DNA from 2 places in the Streptomyces sp. NPDC051822 genome. Region 2 is predicted to be linked to the other one. Evidence: predicted binding sites of a transcription regulator. Region 2 holds the regulator's gene; the other holds the start of a gene.
What was found. The regulator HspR, encoded in region 2, represses chaperone genes until heat shock. The targets are predictions, from matches to a motif close to TTGAGNNNNNNNNNCTCAA.
Positions count from the first base shown of each region.

Region 1: a site for HspR is predicted at 5,891-5,909, ahead of lon (endopeptidase La). Genes of this name have one in related genera too.

Region 1 covers NZ_JBITBZ010000002.1:583,555-591,739, reverse strand. The annotation lists gene ACIA8N_RS08520 (MarR family transcriptional regulator) at 1-436, opposite strand, end outside; gene ACIA8N_RS08515 (lysozyme) at 810-1,640, shown strand; gene ACIA8N_RS08510 (lytic polysaccharide monooxygenase) at 1,834-2,730, shown strand; gene ACIA8N_RS08505 (DUF4240 domain-containing protein) at 2,744-3,337, opposite strand; gene lon (endopeptidase La) at 3,457-5,868, opposite strand; gene ACIA8N_RS08495 (GNAT family N-acetyltransferase) at 5,999-6,640, shown strand; gene ACIA8N_RS08490 (hypothetical protein) at 6,705-7,280, shown strand; gene ACIA8N_RS08485 (RNA polymerase sigma factor) at 7,314-7,997, shown strand; gene ACIA8N_RS08480 (zf-HC2 domain-containing protein) at 8,174-8,185, shown strand, end outside.
Region 2 covers NZ_JBITBZ010000013.1:23,180-31,364, forward strand. The annotation lists gene ACIA8N_RS31065 ((Fe-S)-binding protein) at 1-1,489, opposite strand, end outside; gene ACIA8N_RS31070 (sugar transferase) at 1,597-2,076, opposite strand; gene dnaK (molecular chaperone DnaK) at 2,279-4,120, shown strand; gene grpE (nucleotide exchange factor GrpE) at 4,117-4,788, shown strand; gene dnaJ (molecular chaperone DnaJ) at 4,819-6,003, shown strand; gene ACIA8N_RS31090 (heat shock protein transcriptional repressor HspR) at 6,007-6,450, shown strand; gene ACIA8N_RS31095 (hypothetical protein) at 6,520-6,993, opposite strand; gene ACIA8N_RS31100 (helix-turn-helix transcriptional regulator) at 7,004-7,990, opposite strand; gene ACIA8N_RS31105 (hypothetical protein) at 8,127-8,185, shown strand, end outside.

The sequences.
Region 1 (8,185 bases), on a different contig from region 2:
GCAGCCGGGCGAGTTCGGCGACCTCGGCGCGGTCCCAGTCGGTGAGCTTGCGGACGTACCGCTCGCGCCGGGCGTCTCGTACGCGCCGGAACCGCTGCCGGCCCTCCTCGGTGAGCCGGACCAGCGAGGCGCGCCCGTCGGCGGGGTCGGGGTCGCGGGCGACGAGCCCGAGGTCCTCGAGGGCACGGAGCTGGCGGCTCATGGTGGCCTTGCCGACCCCGAAGTACCCGGCGAGTTCGGTGGCCCGCTGGGGGCCGGCGTCGTCGAGGCGCACGAAGAGGCCGTAGGCGGCGGGCTCCAGCTCCGGGTGGACCTCCCTGGCCATCTCGCCGGACTGGGCGCGGGCCCGCCGCAGGAAGACCGCCAGCTCGCGTTCGAGCGCGAGGAACTCCCGGTCGACGGCGCCGGCGGGCGGGGTGCCGGGCTCGGCGGGCACTGCGGACGGGGTGCCCGGCTCGACCGCCGGCTCGACCGCCGGCTCGACCGCTCCCGCGGGCGGCTCTCCCGGGCGCACGCCGGCGGGCGGTGCGACCCGGTCTTCGCTTCCCGTACCGCTTCCGTGCACGTCAGCACCTCCCACGCGTTCTCCGGTGACTCCCGGCGGCTTTCCGGCCGCTGAAAGTTTCTGCCGGCCGAGGCCATCGCCGCAGCTCCTCCAGTATTTCGCAGGAGTAGACCAACGGCGGTATCCGGTCCCCCTTCCGCCGCCCGGGTCTACGTGCGTAGCGTCATCCCCGGCCTCGTCGATGACATGTCCACACCAGAGGCTCTCGACCTCGCTCCCCCACCGATCCTTTCGGAGGCACGGAATGCGTGTGCACAGATCCGGAACGACCCTCGCCGGTGCCGCCCTCGCGGCCCTGGCCCTCCTTCTCCCCCTCGCCGGACCCGCCGGCGCCGCCCAGGACCCGGGCGTCCGCCAGGTGCCCGAGCGGGGGTCCGCCAGCATGGGCATGGGCGTCCTCGAACACGACGGGCGCGACGGCGCGCCTGGCGGCATCTCGATCCAGGCCGTCCAGACGGAAGGCGTGGACGTCTCCAGCCACCAGGGCAACGTCGCCTGGTCCACACTGTGGAACAGCGGCGTCAAGTGGGCCTACGTCAAGGCGACGGAGGGCACCTACTACAAGAACACCTACTTCGCGCAGCAGTACAACGGCTCGTACAACGTCGGCATGATCCGCGGCTCGTACCACTTCGCGACCCCGGACACGACGACCGGCGCCGCCCAGGCCGACTACTTCGTGAACAACGGCGGCGGCTGGTCGAAGGACGGCAGGACGCTGCCGGGCGTGCTCGACATCGAATGGAACCCGTACGGGGCGACCTGTTACGGCAAGACCCAGGCCGGGATGGTGGCCTGGATCCGCGACTTCGTGAACCGCTACAAGTACCGGACCGGCCGGGACGCGGTGATCTACACGGCGACGAGCTGGTGGACCCAGTGCACCGGCAACTACTCCGGCTTCGGCTCGACCAACCCGCTGTGGGTCGCGCGGTACGCCTCCACGGTGGGCGAACTCCCGGCCGGCTGGCTGTACTACACGATGTGGCAGTACACCTCCTCCGGCCCGACGGTCGGCGACCACAACCACTTCAACGGCGACCTCTCGCGCGTGCAGGCGCTCGCGAACGGCTGACGCCCCCGCTGCTCCGAAGCGGTCCCCGGGTGGGCGGCACCCCGGGGGCCGCTTCGGCTTTCCCGGTCCACCCCCTTGCCTATTGGTATGGACCAATGCGAGGCTCTTCGACGATCGCACGGAGTTCAACTTCCCTGCGGTCAGCGCGCGTTGCTCGTCCCGTCCTCCCCCACGCACGAGAGAGAGCCCCCGCATGCCGTCCTCCCGCCGTACCGCCACCGGCGTCGCCGCCCTGTCCGCCGCGGCCGCACTCGTCAGCCTCACCCCCACCACCGCGAGCGCCCACGGGGCCGTCTTCAACCCCGTCAGCCGGGTGGCCGCCTGCTACGCGGAGGGGCCCGAGACGCCCAGGTCGCAGGTCTGCAAGGACCTCGTCGCCGACTCCGGCACCCAGCCGCTCTACGACTGGAACGAGGTCAACATCGCGAACGCCGCAGGACAGCACCAGGCCGTCATCCCGGACGGCAAGCTCTGCTCGGCCAACCGCGAGAAGTACCGCGCCCTGGACTGGGCGCGCACCGACTGGCCCGCGACGGCGGTCACCGCGGGCTCCTTCGACTTCAAGGTCCGGGTGACGGCCGCCCACTCCGGCACCATGACCGTCTACCTCACCAAGCCCGGCTTCGACCCCACGCAGCCGCTGAAGTGGTCGGACCTGGACGCGACCCCCGTCGCCGTGTACGCCACGCCCCGTACCGCCACCGACGGCTACTACGCCTTCACGGGCAACCTGCCCGCCCGTACGGGACGGCACATCGTCTACAAGGTGTGGCAGCGCAACGACAGCCCCGAGGCCTTCTACAGCTGCTCGGACGTCACCTTCGGGAGCGGGACGGCGGCGCAGGCCCCGGCCCAGCCCTCGTCACAGGCCCAGGCCCCGACCGAGGCGAAGATCGCGGCCGGCGCGGAGCTGTCCACCGTGAGCCACGCGGGCCACGGCGGCGACGAGCAGGCACCGGCCCTCTCCGCCGGGACGGCCGAGGCCCCCTCCTCGCCGCTCCCCCTGGCCCTCGCGGGCGCGGGCGCCCTCACCGCCTTCGCGGCGGGGAGCCTGCTGATCGGCCGCCGCCGGAACCCGTCCGCCTCCTGAGCCCTCCGGGCGATCAGGGGCCGGACGTCCCGAGCGGGAAGAGGGCGGTGAGCCGGGGGATCGCCACCCCCTCCTGACGAGCCCCCCGGAGCTCGTCGTCCTCTTCCCACTCCCCCGCGGCCTCGGCCGCCGCCTCGGCCTCCTCCACCGCGTCGAGGAACTCCTCGCCGTCGTCGTCCTCCTGGCCGGTCAGCTCGTCGTACGCGTCCTGGGCGACGTAGTCGAGCTCCTCCCACTCCGGCCACTCGTCGTCGTGCCACTCGTCACGGGGCCGCCCCACCAGGAGGCGGATCCCCGGCACGTCGGCCAGCGCGTCGGGGTCGGCGAGGACCGACTCGTACACCTTGCGGCCCTGCCCCACCAGCCAGAGCGTGAAGTAGTGGAAGCCGTCGTCGGTGCAGGAGCCGCTCTCGACGCGGTTCGCCGCGGTCCACACCCCCTTGGTGTCGGCGGCCTCGCACGCCCGCTCCAGCCGTACCTGGAACTCCGCGCTCTCGGTGGCCGGCCGCAGCAGCAGCTGCCCACCCAGCCACTCCAGCCGCTCGTCCCGGTCACCGGGACGGCGGCTCAACTCGTCGATGAGAGCCCAGAAGGCGTCGTCGTTCATGCGTACGAGCATGACACTTCGCACCGACAACCCGGTACGGCGGAGCGGGGTGCCCACCGGGGACACCCCGCTCCGCCGTACCAAGCCCTTCGAGAAGCCGCGTGCCGATGCGTACGGGGTTACGCCGCCACGCCCACCGGCACCGCCGCCGGCGCCAGCGCGATCTCCAGTACCTGCCGGACGTCCGTCACCGGGTGGACCTCCAGCTTCTCCAGGATCTCGGCCGGGACGTCGTCCAGGTCGGCCTCGTTCCGCTTGGGGATCACGACCGTCGTGATGCCCGCCCGGTGCGCGGCGAGCAGCTTCTGCTTCACGCCGCCGATCGGCAGGACCCGGCCGGTGAGGGAGACCTCGCCGGTCATGGCCACGTCCGTGCGGACCTGTCGGCCGCTCAGGAGCGAGGCGAGTGCGGTCGTCATGGTGACGCCCGCGCTCGGCCCGTCCTTGGGGACCGCGCCCGCCGGGAAGTGGATGTGCACGCCCCGGTCCTTCAGGCCGGTGACGGGCAGCTCCAGTTCGGCGCCGTGCGAGCGGAGGAAGGAGAGCGCGATCTGCGCCGACTCCTTCATCACGTCGCCCAGCTGGCCGGTGAGGGTGAGGCCGGCGGCGCCGGTCTCCGGGTCGGCGAGGGACGCCTCGACGAAGAGGACGTCCCCGCCCGCCCCCGTCACGGCGAGCCCGGTGGCGACACCCGGCACGGCGGTGCGGCGCTCCGCCGGGTCCTGCGCGGACTCCGGCACGTGGTGCGGCCGCCCGATGAGTTCCCGCAGGTTGTCCGGTGCGACCGTGAAGGGCAGTTCGCGGTCGCCCAGTTCGTGCTGGGCCGCGACCTTGCGGAGCAGCCGGGAGATGGACCGCTCCAGGGTGCGGACGCCCGCCTCGCGGGTGTACTCGCCGGCCAGCTTGCGCAGGCTCGCGTCCGTCAGGACGACCTCGCCGGGCTCCAGGCCGGCCCGCTCCAGCTGCCGGGGCAGCAGGTGGTCGCGGGCGATGACGACCTTCTCGTCCTCGGTGTAGCCGTCGAGCCTGACCAGTTCCATGCGGTCGAGGAGGGCCTCGGGGATGGCTTCGAGGACGTTGGCGGTGGCGAGGAAGACGACGTCGGAGAGGTCGAGTTCGACTTCCAGGTAGTGGTCGCGGAAGGTGTGGTTCTGCGCCGGGTCGAGGACTTCGAGGAGGGCCGCCGCGGGGTCGCCGCGGAAGTCGGAGCCGACCTTGTCGATCTCGTCGAGGAGGACGACCGGGTTCATGGAGCCGGCCTCCTTGATGGCCCGTACGATCCGGCCGGGCAGCGCGCCGACGTACGTGCGCCGGTGGCCTCGGATCTCCGCCTCGTCCCGTACGCCGCCGAGGGCGACCCGGACGAACTCGCGTCCCATCGCGTGCGCGACGGACTCGCCGAGGGAGGTCTTGCCGACGCCGGGCGGGCCGACGAGGGCGAGTACGGCTCCGCCGCGACGGCCGCCGACGACGCCGAGGCCCCGCTCGGAGCGGCGCTTGCGCACGGCCAGGTACTCGGTGATCCGTTCCTTCACGTCGTCCAGGCCCGCGTGCTCGGCGTCGAGGACGGCGCGGGCGCCGCGGATGTCGTACCGGTCCTCCGTGCGCTCGTTCCAGGGCAGTTCGAGGACGGTGTCGAGCCAGGTGCGGATCCAGGAGCCCTCGGGGGACTGGTCGCTGGACCGCTCCAGCTTCTCGACCTCCTTGAGGGCGGCCTCCCTGACCTTCTCGGGCAGGTCGGCGGCCTCCACGCGGGCGCGGTAGTCGTCGGACTCGTCCCCCTCCGCCTCGCCGTTGAGGTCGCGGAGTTCCTTGCGGACGGCTTCGAGCTGTCGGCGCAGCAGGAACTCGCGCTGCTGCTTGTCGACGCCCTCCTGGACGTCCTTGGCGATGGTCTCGGCGACGTCCTGCTCGGCGAGGTGCTCGCGGAGCTGGGCCGTGGCGAGCTTGAGGCGGGCGACCGGGTCGGCGGTCTCCAGGAGCGCGACCTTCTGCTCGACGGTGAGGAAGGGCGAGTAGCCGGCGTTGTCGGCGAGGGCGCCGACGCCGTCGATCTGCTGGACGCGGTCGACGACCTGCCAGGCGCCGCGCTTCTTGAGCCAGCTGGTGGCGAGTGCCTTGTACTCCTTGACCAGGTCGGTGACCTGGCCGGGCAGCGGGTCGGGCAGGGTCTCCTCGACGGTGCCGCCCTCGACCCACAGGGCCGCGCCGGGCCCGGTCGTGCCGGCGCCGATGCGCACCCGGCCGAGGGCACGGATGAGCGCGCCGGGGTCGCCGTCGGAGAGGCGGCCGACCTGCTCGACGGTGCCGAGGGCGCCGGTGGCGGCGTAGGTCCCGTCGACGCGGGGCACGAGCAGCACCCTGGGCTTGCCGGTGCCGGAGCGGGCGGCGGCCTGGGCGGCTTCGACGGCGGCGCGTACGTCGTTGTCGGAGAGGTCCAGGGGCACCACCATTCCGGGCAGCACGACCTCGTCGTCGAGCGGCAGTACGGGCAGTGTGAGCAGCACGGACGGCTTGGACTCAGAAGCCATGATCTCCCCTTCGGCAGTCAAGTTGAGCTATGTGGACTCAATGCACCTGAGCCGATGAATGTTCCCGGACGCGCGTTCGCTCTGAGCGATCACTCTCCCACCAGGAGCATTCAGGACCTGTAATACCTCTATGGATATCGCATCTATTACATCGGCGTGGGTGGCGGGCTGGACGGTGTCCCGGGGCACCCCGGCCGCCGTCCCCGAGCCCTGGGGCTACCGGATCGACGTGGGCCTCACCCGGCACGTCGTGCGGCACGTCCTGCCCGCCCCCGACGCGGCCTCCGTCGGCGCGCTCTGCACCCGGCTCACCGCCCCGTACAGCTGGCTCAAGATCATGGCGGGCCCCGAGGAGGCGGCCTCGTGGATCACCGAGGGATGGACGGTCCCCGACGACCCGGGCTTCATGATGGTCAAGCCGCTCGACCCCGGCGCCCGGCCCGCGCCGCCGGAGGGGTACGCACGGACCACCGAGGTCAGGGACGGCGTCATACGGGTCCGCGTCCTCGCCCCCGACGGCACCCTCGCCGCGCGCGGCCAGATCGCCCCGACGGGCTCCACCGCCGTCGCCGACCAGATCGAGACCGACCCCGCGCACCGGCGGCGCGGCCTCGGCGCCAACGTCATGCGCACCCTGGAGGCCGCCGCCGCCCAGGCGGGCGCCGAGACCGGGGTGCTCTCCGCGACCACGGACGGCCTCGCGCTCTACGACTCGCTGGACTGGCGCTACCGGGGGCCGCTCACGGGCATCGTCCGGGCGGAGGAGATCTGACCGCCCGGACGCGGACTCCTCCCTTCCGGCTGCGGGGGCGCGGCCGCCCGTGCATGCTCGGTCCATGACACGAGCCGGACGAGCCGTACGAGCCCTTCCCGCTGTACGGGCGAGGCGGCGCGGCGCCCTGCTCCTCGCGGCGGCCCTGACCCTCGGCGGCGCTCTCGGCGCGAGCGGCTGCGGTGCCGGGACCCCGCCCGCACCAGGCGGACCCGCGTCGAGCGCCGCCACGCCGCCCGCGCCGACCACCGCGGCCGGGACGGTGGCGCCTCCCGAAGGGACGGAGGAGCCGCAGGGGCAGGAGGTCCTCGTCGAGGTGGTCGTCAACGGCGGCCTCGCCGGGGTCCGCAACCAGCTGGTCGTCCACTACGACGGCACCTGGACGAGCCGCTCCGGCACGAAGCCGCCCCGCACCGGCCGCATGACCCCCGCCGAGGCCGCGGAACTGCGGGCCGCGCTCGAAGACCCCGCCTACGCGCGCGTGCCGGACCGGCCGACCGGCGGCCCGATCCCGGACGGCTTCCAGTACTTCGTCACCTACCGCCACCGCCTCGTCGTCGCGGACGACGGCGAACGCCCGCCGGCCCTCCGCCGCGTCTTCGACGCGCTCCCCGGGGGCGGGCCGCCCACCGGCCCGTGAACCGTTCGGGGCCCGCCCTGCGATAGAGAGGGCGTGAGACTGTCGCGCCCCACAGGGGGAGGCCCCTCGGGGGGCGAGGAAGACGATGCCGGCGCCGCCGACGACGCGGCGCTGCTGCGCGCGGTCGCGCGGGGGGACACCGAGGCACTCGCCGTCCTCTACGACCGGCACGCCGGCTGGCTGCACGCGCGCCTGGCCCGCCGCTGCCCCGACGAGGAGACCGTGAGGGAGGTCCTCCAGGACACCTTCGTCACCGTCTGGCGCTCGGCCGGCGGCCACCGCGGCCGGGGCGAGGCCGGCGGCTGGCTGTGGGTGATCGCCGCCCGGCGCCTGGTGGACGCCCAGCGGGCCCGCGCCCGCGCCGAACGGGCCGCCGCGCACGCCGCCGCACACGTCACCGCGCAGGCCGGTGCACACGCCTCCGCGCACCCCGCCCACCCCGCGCCGCCGGCCGTCGCGCCCTCCGCGGAGGACCGGGTCCTCGCGGGCCTGGAGTACGCGGAGGTCGGCGCCGCCCTCGACCGGATCTCGCCCGAACTCGCCGAGGTCCTCCGGGCCACCGTCGTCGACGGCCTGACGACGCGTGAGACGGCCCGGCTCCTCGGCATACCCGAGGGCACCGTCAAGACCCGCGCCCTGCGCGCCCGCCGCGAGCTGCGCGCCGCCCTCGCCGCCGGGCACCCCGGGGGCCCGCACGCCCTGGGAGGCACCGCATGACGACACCGCGCCCCGAAGCCCACCCGTCGCCCGCACCCGCACCCGCACCCGCACCCGGACGCGACCCCGAATCCGCACCCCGACCCGGCTCCGGCCCCGCACCCCGACCCGGACGCGGCCCCGTACCCCGTCCCGGCCCCGGCTCCCCCCGACCGCCCTGGCACGTCACCGACGCCATGGCGCTGCGG
Region 2 (8,185 bases):
TGGTGGTCTTCTTCGCCCGGTCCTCCAGGGCGCCGGCGCAGCCGACCCAGTACAGGTAGTCGTACTCCGAGAGGTCCTCGACGTCCTTCCCGACGATCGGGACCTCGAAGTCGACCTCCTTGGTCCACTCGACGCGCGCCTTCTTGGCGAGACCCCAGGGGTTGCCCTTCTTCTCCAGGTTCTTGAGCATCGTGCCCGCCTCGGACGGGAACGCGGACTCGATCATCACCTGGTAGCGGCGCATGTCGACGATGTGGTCGATGTGCTCGATGTCGACCGGGCACTGCTCGACGCAGGCGCCGCAGGTGGTGCAGGACCACAGGACGTCCGGGTCGATGACGCCGTTCTCCTCGGCGGTGCCGATCAGCGGGCGCTCGGCCTCGGCGATGGCCGACGCGGGGACGTCCTTGAGCTGCTCCGGCGTCGCCTTCTCGTTGCCCTCCATGTCCTTGCCGCCGCCCGCGAGCAGGTACGGCGCCTTGGCGTGCGCGTGGTCGCGCAGCGACATGATGAGGAGCTTGGGGGAGAGGGGCTTGCCGGTGTTCCAGGCGGGGCACTGCGACTGGCAGCGGCCGCACTCGGTGCAGGTGGAGAAGTCGAGGATGCCCTTCCAGGAGAACTGCTCGACCTGGGAGACGCCGAAGACGGCGTCCTCGGCCGGGTCCTCCCAGTCGATCTCCTTGCCGCCGGTGCTCATCGGCTGGAGCGCGCCGAGGGCGGTGGAGCCGTCGGCGTTGCGCTTGAACCAGATGTTCGGGAAGCCGAGGAAGCGGTGCCAGGCGACACCCATGTTCGTGTTGAGCGAGACCGTGATCATCCAGGTGAAGGACGTGACGATCTTGAGCGCCGCGACGAAGTAGGTGAGGTGCTGGATCGTGCTCAGGTCCAGGCCGTCGAGCAGCGCGATCAGCGGGTACGAGGCGAAGAAGCCCGGCTCCCAGCTCGTCACGTGGTGCTGGACGCCTTCGAGGGCGCGCAGCGTCATGATGCAGAGGCCGACGATGAGGATGACGGCTTCGACGAAGTAGGCCTGGCCGGTCTTGGAGCCGGTGAAGCGGGACTTGCGGCCCGCTCCGGACGGCCTGTTGAGCTGGCGGATCACGATGAGGGTCACGATGCCGAGGACGGTCATCAGACCGAGGAACTCGGTGAAGATCTCGTACGGCAGCCAGTCGCCGATGATCGGGATCAGCCAGTCGGCCTGGAAGAGCTGGCCGAAGGCGTTGACGATCGTCAGGAGCAGCGAGAAGAAGCCCACCGCGACGAACCAGTGCGCGAAGCCGACGATGCCCCAGCGGTTCATCCGTGTGTGGCCGAGGAATTCCTTGACCAGCGTGATGGTGCGCTGCTTGGGGTCACCGGTGCGCGTGCCGGCGGGCACCGGCTGACCCAGCCGCACGAAGCGGTAGATCTGCGCGGTGGCGCGGCCGAACAGCGCGACGGCCACCACCGTGATGGCGATCGACACGATGATCGCGGCGAGTTGCATGAAGGGCTCCTCGGGCGGGCCTACTAAGCGGTAACTTATTGAGTTCCTGCTGAGATTACCCGGTCGCGGCCCCGCGCTGTAGCGGCGCTCGCGGTGATATGTGTCGCTCAGGCAAACCTTGCCGCGCGACGCCTGCGTACTGCTGGAAGCGTACGCGCCAGGACCGCCAGATCCATGCCGAGCCAGTGGTGGTCCACATAGTGGAGGTCGAGCAGCTCGCGTTCCTCCCACGGCAGGTCGGAGCGTCCGCTGATCTGCCAGAGGCCGGTGAGCCCGGGGCGTACGGAGAGCCGGCGGCGCCCGTCGCCCGCGCACTCGCGGTGGGCCGGGGTCAGCGGGCACGGCCCGACCAGCGACATCTGGCCGGCGACGACGTGCAGCAGCAGCGGCAGCGCGGCCAGCGGGCTCCTCGTGCGGAAGGTCAGCATCGCGAAGGGCCGCCCGTTCAGCCCCGCGACCCTGCGGCGGCGCAGCACCGCGCCGCTGCCGCTGAGGGTGACGGACAGGGCGGCGCCGGCGATCAGCGGCGAGAGTGTGAGGAGCAGGACGACCCCGACCACCATGTCGAACGCGCGCTTCGCCGTCATGCGCCCACACCCTCCGGCGGGAATCCTGTGATATGTCCGGACTCTTTCATGCGAACCTGGACGAGTGGGGGAGCGACGCGCCCGTTGAGCGCATGAGCGGGCGAAGAGTTGAGCCGCCTCCACTCAGGTCTGTTGACGCACGCCGACCCTTCGTGCATCCTTGAGTCAGTTCCACTCAAGTACGTCAGTTGGAGGAATCGAAATGGCACGTGCGGTCGGCATCGACCTGGGCACGACTAACTCCGTCGTCAGCGTTCTGGAAGGCGGCGAGCCCACCGTCATCACCAACGCCGAGGGCGCCAGGACCACGCCGTCCGTCGTCGCCTTCGCGAAGAACGGCGAGGTGCTCGTCGGCGAGGTGGCCAAGCGCCAGGCCGTCACCAACGTCGACAGGACCATCCGGTCGGTCAAGCGCCACATGGGCACCGACTGGAAGATCGAGATCGACGGCAAGAACTTCAACCCGCAGCAGATGAGCGCCTTCATCCTGCAGAAGCTGAAGCGCGACGCCGAGGCGTACCTGGGCGAGAAGGTCGTCGACGCGGTCATCACCGTCCCGGCGTACTTCAACGACTCCGAGCGCCAGGCCACCAAGGAGGCCGGTGAGATCGCGGGCCTCAACGTCCTGCGCATCGTCAACGAGCCGACCGCGGCCGCCCTCGCGTACGGCCTCGACAAGGACGACCAGACGATCCTCGTCTTCGACCTCGGTGGCGGCACCTTCGACGTGTCCCTCCTGGAGATCGGCGACGGCGTCGTCGAGGTGAAGGCCACCAACGGTGACAACCACCTCGGTGGTGACGACTGGGACCAGCGCGTCGTCGACTACCTGGTGACGCAGTTCCAGAACGGCCACGGCGTCGACCTGGCCAAGGACAAGATGGCTCTCCAGCGTCTCCGCGAGGCCGCGGAGAAGGCGAAGATCGAGCTGTCGTCCTCGACCGAGACGTCGATCAACCTGCCCTACATCACGGCTTCCGCCGAGGGCCCGCTGCACCTGGACGAGAAGCTCACGCGCGCCCAGTTCCAGCAGCTGACCTCGGACCTGCTCGACCGCTGCAAGGTGCCGTTCCACAACGTCATCAAGGACGCGGGCATCAACCTCTCCGAGATCGACCACGTCGTTCTCGTCGGTGGTTCGACCCGTATGCCGGCCGTCGCCGAGCTCGTCAAGGAGCTGACCGGCGGTCAGGACGCCAACAAGGGCGTCAACCCGGACGAGGTCGTCGCCATCGGCGCCGCGCTCCAGGCCGGTGTCCTCAAGGGTGAGGTCAAGGACGTCCTGCTCCTCGACGTGACCCCGCTGTCCCTCGGCATCGAGACCAAGGGAGGGATCATGACCAAGCTCATCGAGCGCAACACCACGATCCCGACCAAGCGGTCCGAGATCTTCACGACGGCCGAGGACAACCAGCCGTCCGTGCAGATCCAGGTCTACCAGGGCGAGCGCGAGATCGCGGCGTACAACAAGAAGCTCGGCATGTTCGAGCTGACCGGCCTCCCGCCGGCCCCGCGTGGCGTCCCGCAGATCGAGGTCGCGTTCGACATCGACGCGAACGGCATCATGCACGTGACCGCGAAGGACCTGGGCACGGGCAAGGAGCAGAAGATGACCGTCACCGGCGGCTCCTCGCTGCCGAAGGACGAGGTCGACCGGATGCGCCAGGAGGCCGAGCAGTACGCGGACGAGGACCACCGCCGCCGCGAGGCCGCCGAGTCCCGCAACCAGGGCGAGCAGCTCGTCTACCAGACGGAGAAGTTCCTCAAGGACAACGAGGACAAGGTCCCCGGTGACGTCAAGGCCGAGGTCGAGGCCGCGCTCGTCGAGCTGAAGGAGAAGCTCAAGGGCGAGGACACCGCCGAGATCCGTACGGCCACCGAGAAGGTCGCGGCCGTCTCCCAGAAGCTCGGCCAGGCGCTGTACGCCGACGCCCAGGGCGCCCAGGCCGCCGGCGGCGACGCCGGTCAGGGCCAGGCCCAGGACGACGACGTCGTCGACGCCGAGATCATCGACGACGAGCCCAAGAAGGGTGGTCAGGCGTGACCGAGGAGACCCCGGGCTTCGAGGAGAAGCCCGACGTCCCCTCCGGCGCCACCCCTGACGACGCCGCCGAGGCCGCCGAGTCCTCCCAGGAGGACGCGACGGCCCCGGCCGGGGACGCAAGCAGCCAGAAGTCGGCCGGTACCGCGGGCCTCACCGCCCAGCTGGACCAGGTCCGTTCCGCGCTCGACGAGCGCACCGCGGACCTCCAGCGGCTCCAGGCCGAATACCAGAACTACCGCCGCCGCGTGGAGCGGGACCGGGTCACGGTCAAGGAGATCGCCGTCGCGACCCTCCTGTCCGAGCTCCTCCCCGTGCTCGACGACGTCGGCCGGGCCCGCGAGCACGGTGAGCTCGTGGGCGGGTTCAAGTCGGTGGCCGAATCGCTGGAGACCGTCGTCGCCAAGATGGGGCTCCAGCAGTTCGGCAAGGAGGGCGAGCCCTTCGACCCGACGATCCACGAGGCCCTGATGCACTCGTACGCGCCGGACGTCACCGAGACGACCTGCGTGGCGATCCTGCAGCCGGGGTATCGGATCGGCGAGCGGACCATCAGGCCCGCCCGGGTCGCGGTGGCCGAGCCGCAGCCGGGCGCCACGCCCGGTGCCGCGTCCGGCGCCAAGGAAGAGAAGTCGGCCGACGAGGAGAGCGGTGCCCCCGAAGAGGGGTGACGCAGTGATCGTCCGGAAGGAGGGACGTCGATGAGCACGAAGGACTTCGTCGAGAAGGACTACTACAAGGTTCTCGGCGTCCCCAAGGACGCCACCGAGGCCGAGATCAAGAAGGCGTACCGGAAACTCGCCCGCGAGAACCACCCGGACGCCAACAAGGGCGACGCCGGTGCCGAGGCGCGCTTCAAGGACATCTCCGAGGCCAACGACATCCTCGGGGACCCCAAGAAGCGCAAGGAGTACGACGACGCTCGCGCCCTCTTCGGGAACGGCGGCTTCAGGGCCGGTCCCGGCGGGGCGGGCGGCGGCTCGTTCAACTTCGACCTGGGCGACCTCTTCGGCGGCGCCCAGGGCGGCCCCGGTGGAGCCGGCGGCTTCGGCGGCGGCGGCATCGGGGACGTCTTCGGCGGCCTGTTCAACCGCGGGGCGGCCGGCGGCGCACGCACCCAGCCGCGCCGCGGCCAGGACATCGAGTCCGAGGTGACGCTCAGCTTCACCGAGGCCATCGAGGGCGCGACCGTACCGCTGCGGATGTCCAGCCAGCAGCCCTGCACGGCCTGTTCGGGCACCGGCGACAAGAACGGCACGCCCCGCGTGTGCCCGACCTGCGTCGGCACCGGGCAGGTCTCGCGCGGCAGCGGCGGCGGCTTCTCGCTCACCGACCCGTGCGTGGACTGCAAGGGCCGCGGCCTCATCGCCGAGAACCCCTGCGAGGTCTGCAAGGGCAGCGGCCGGGCCAAGTCCTCCCGCACCATGCAGGTCCGCATCCCGGCAGGCGTCAGCGACAACCAGAAGATCCGGCTGCGCGGCAAGGGAGCGCCGGGCGAGCGCGGCGGGCAGAACGGCGACCTGTACGTCGTCGTGCACGTCGACGACCACCCGGTCTTCGGCCGCAAGGACGACAACCTCACCGTGACGGTGCCGGTCTCCTTCACGGAGGCGGCGCTCGGCGGCGAGATCAAGGTGCCGACCCTCGGCGGCCCCGCGGTCACCCTCAAGCTGCCCGCGGGCACCCCGAACGGCCGGACCATGCGCGCCCGGGGCAAGGGCGCGGTCCGCAAGGACGGCACTCGCGGCGACCTCCTCGTGACGGTCGAGGTCGCGGTGCCGAAGGAGCTGGACGACAAGGCACGTGACGCCCTGGAGACCTACCGCGAGGCGACGGCCTCCGAGGACCCCCGGGCGGAGCTGTTCCAGGCCGCGAAGGGAGCGTGACCCGTGGACGGGCGCCGACGCAATCCGTACGAACTGACCGACGAGTCGCCGGTGTACGTCATCTCGGTGGCGGCCCAGCTCTCGGGTCTGCACCCGCAGACCCTTCGGCAGTACGACCGCCTCGGTCTGGTCTCCCCGGACCGTACGGCGGGCCGGGGCAGGCGCTACTCGGCCCGTGACATCGAGCTGCTCCGTCAGGTGCAGCAGCTGTCGCAGGACGAGGGCATCAACCTGGCGGGGATCAAGCGCATCATCGAGCTGGAGAACCAGGTCGCGGCGCTGCAGAGCCGGATCGCCGAGCTGTCGGCCGCGGTCGACGGCGCGGCGGCGGCGATGCGGCAGCGCGAGGCCCAGGTGCACGCCTCGTACCGGCGCGATCTCGTGCCGTACCAGGACGTGCAGCAGGCGAGCGCCCTCGTGGTGTGGCGCCCGAAGCGCGGCGAGTAGGCAAGCGGGCAGCACGCGTCAGGCCCCCTCCACGGCTGTGGAGGGGGCCTCACGCGTGTCCGGCCCCGGCTACGGGATCAGTTCGGCCACGATGTCGCCGACCGTCTCCCACCAGGGCGCGGCCCCCGTCCCGAACGCGGCGGCGAGCGCGGTGCCGAGGGCGTGGTCGAGCGGGGTGAGGTCCGCGCCGGGGGCCCAGTCGGCGTCCACGCGGCCGTCGCCGGCGGATTCCAGGGTGCCGAGCACCCGCCCGTCGCGGCTGAGCCGGCTGTCGACGTGGGAGCAGGGCATGAGCCGGTAGCGGACGCCGGCGACCCGCGCGTCCACGCGGTATGAGGAGCGCAGCAGCCGTCCGCGCGCGGGCCGGATCGTGGCGGGCTCCCCGTCGGCGCTGAGGGCCAGCAGGGCGGCCTTGCGGGTGCCGATGGGGGTGTGGGCGTCGGGGGCGGTCCCGGGGGCCCGTACGAGCTCCACGGTGGGCAGGCCGTGGCCGGAGACCCGGAGGGTTCCCGCGGGTCCGTCGAGATCGATCTGGATGTACACGGTGGTCAGGTCAGTCCTCGTCGGCTTGTTGAAGGATGCCCGACTGGGCGATGAGGTAGCCGAGCTGCGCCCGGCTGCCGCTGCCGAGGGCGGCGGCGAGCTTGGCGATGTGGGCGCGGCAGGTGCGGACGTTCATGCCGAGGCGGCGGGCGATGGCCTCGTCGACGTGGCCCTCGACGAGGAGCCGGGCGATGGTCCGCTGGACGCCGCCTATGCCGTCGGTCTTGATGTCGTACGGGATCTCCTCGCGGATCGGCACCGCGAGCTGCCAGAACTGGTCGAAGACGCCGCCGAGATAGGCGACCAGGCCCGGGTGGCGCAGTTCCAGGGCGACCTGGCGGTCGCTGCGGGCCGGGATGAAGGCGACCTCGCGGTCGACGATGATCAGCCGGTCGATGATCTCTTCGAGGGTTCGGACCTGGACCTCGGGGCCGACGTGCTCCAGGTAGGTCAGGGTCAGTTCGGTGTGGCGGGCCGTGTGCTGGTAGAGCGTGCGCATGCTGATGCCGCGGCCGAGGAGCGGCGAGACGCGGTCGAGGGCCTCCGTCAGGGCCTGCGCGGGGCGTCCGCCGCCGGGCTGCACGGTGAGCAGTTCGCTGCGGCAGTTGGCGACGACCCGGTCGAGGGTCGAGTTGATGCGGTCGATGCCCTCGAGGACGGTGATGGCGTGGGTGGTGGGGGAGTCGTGGGCGCCGATGGCCATGAACGGCTCGAACGCGTCGGAGAGGGCGACGGTGCGCCGGCGGCGGTCGAGTATCTCCCGCTCGATCGGCTGGAGGAGCTGGGCCAGGGCCGCCGACGGGGGAACCGGACGGAGCCACCGGGCGTCGTCCGGGTCGGGGTGCAGCAGCGACAGATCGAGGAGGCAGGGAGCCTCGACCGTCTCTGACCGGGCTATTCGTCCGGTCCGCAGGGCGGAGGCGTACAGCTCGGACCCCGCTTTGCAGAGTTCGGCATGCGAATGAGGGTGACCTGTCTCGTCCGCTTCTTTCCGCATATGTACACCCCCAGGCTCCTGCATCTCAGGAACATGATGCCTGGGTTTGGTGGTGCAGGTGCAGAGAGTAAGCCATCGTCTTAGTCGCGGGGGTTGGTAAAGAGACGTTGCCTTCAAGTGAGGTTGTTCGGTGATGATGAAGAAGCTCATACGCGCGGTGGCCGGACTCGCTCTTGTCGCGGCCGCAGCGGTGGG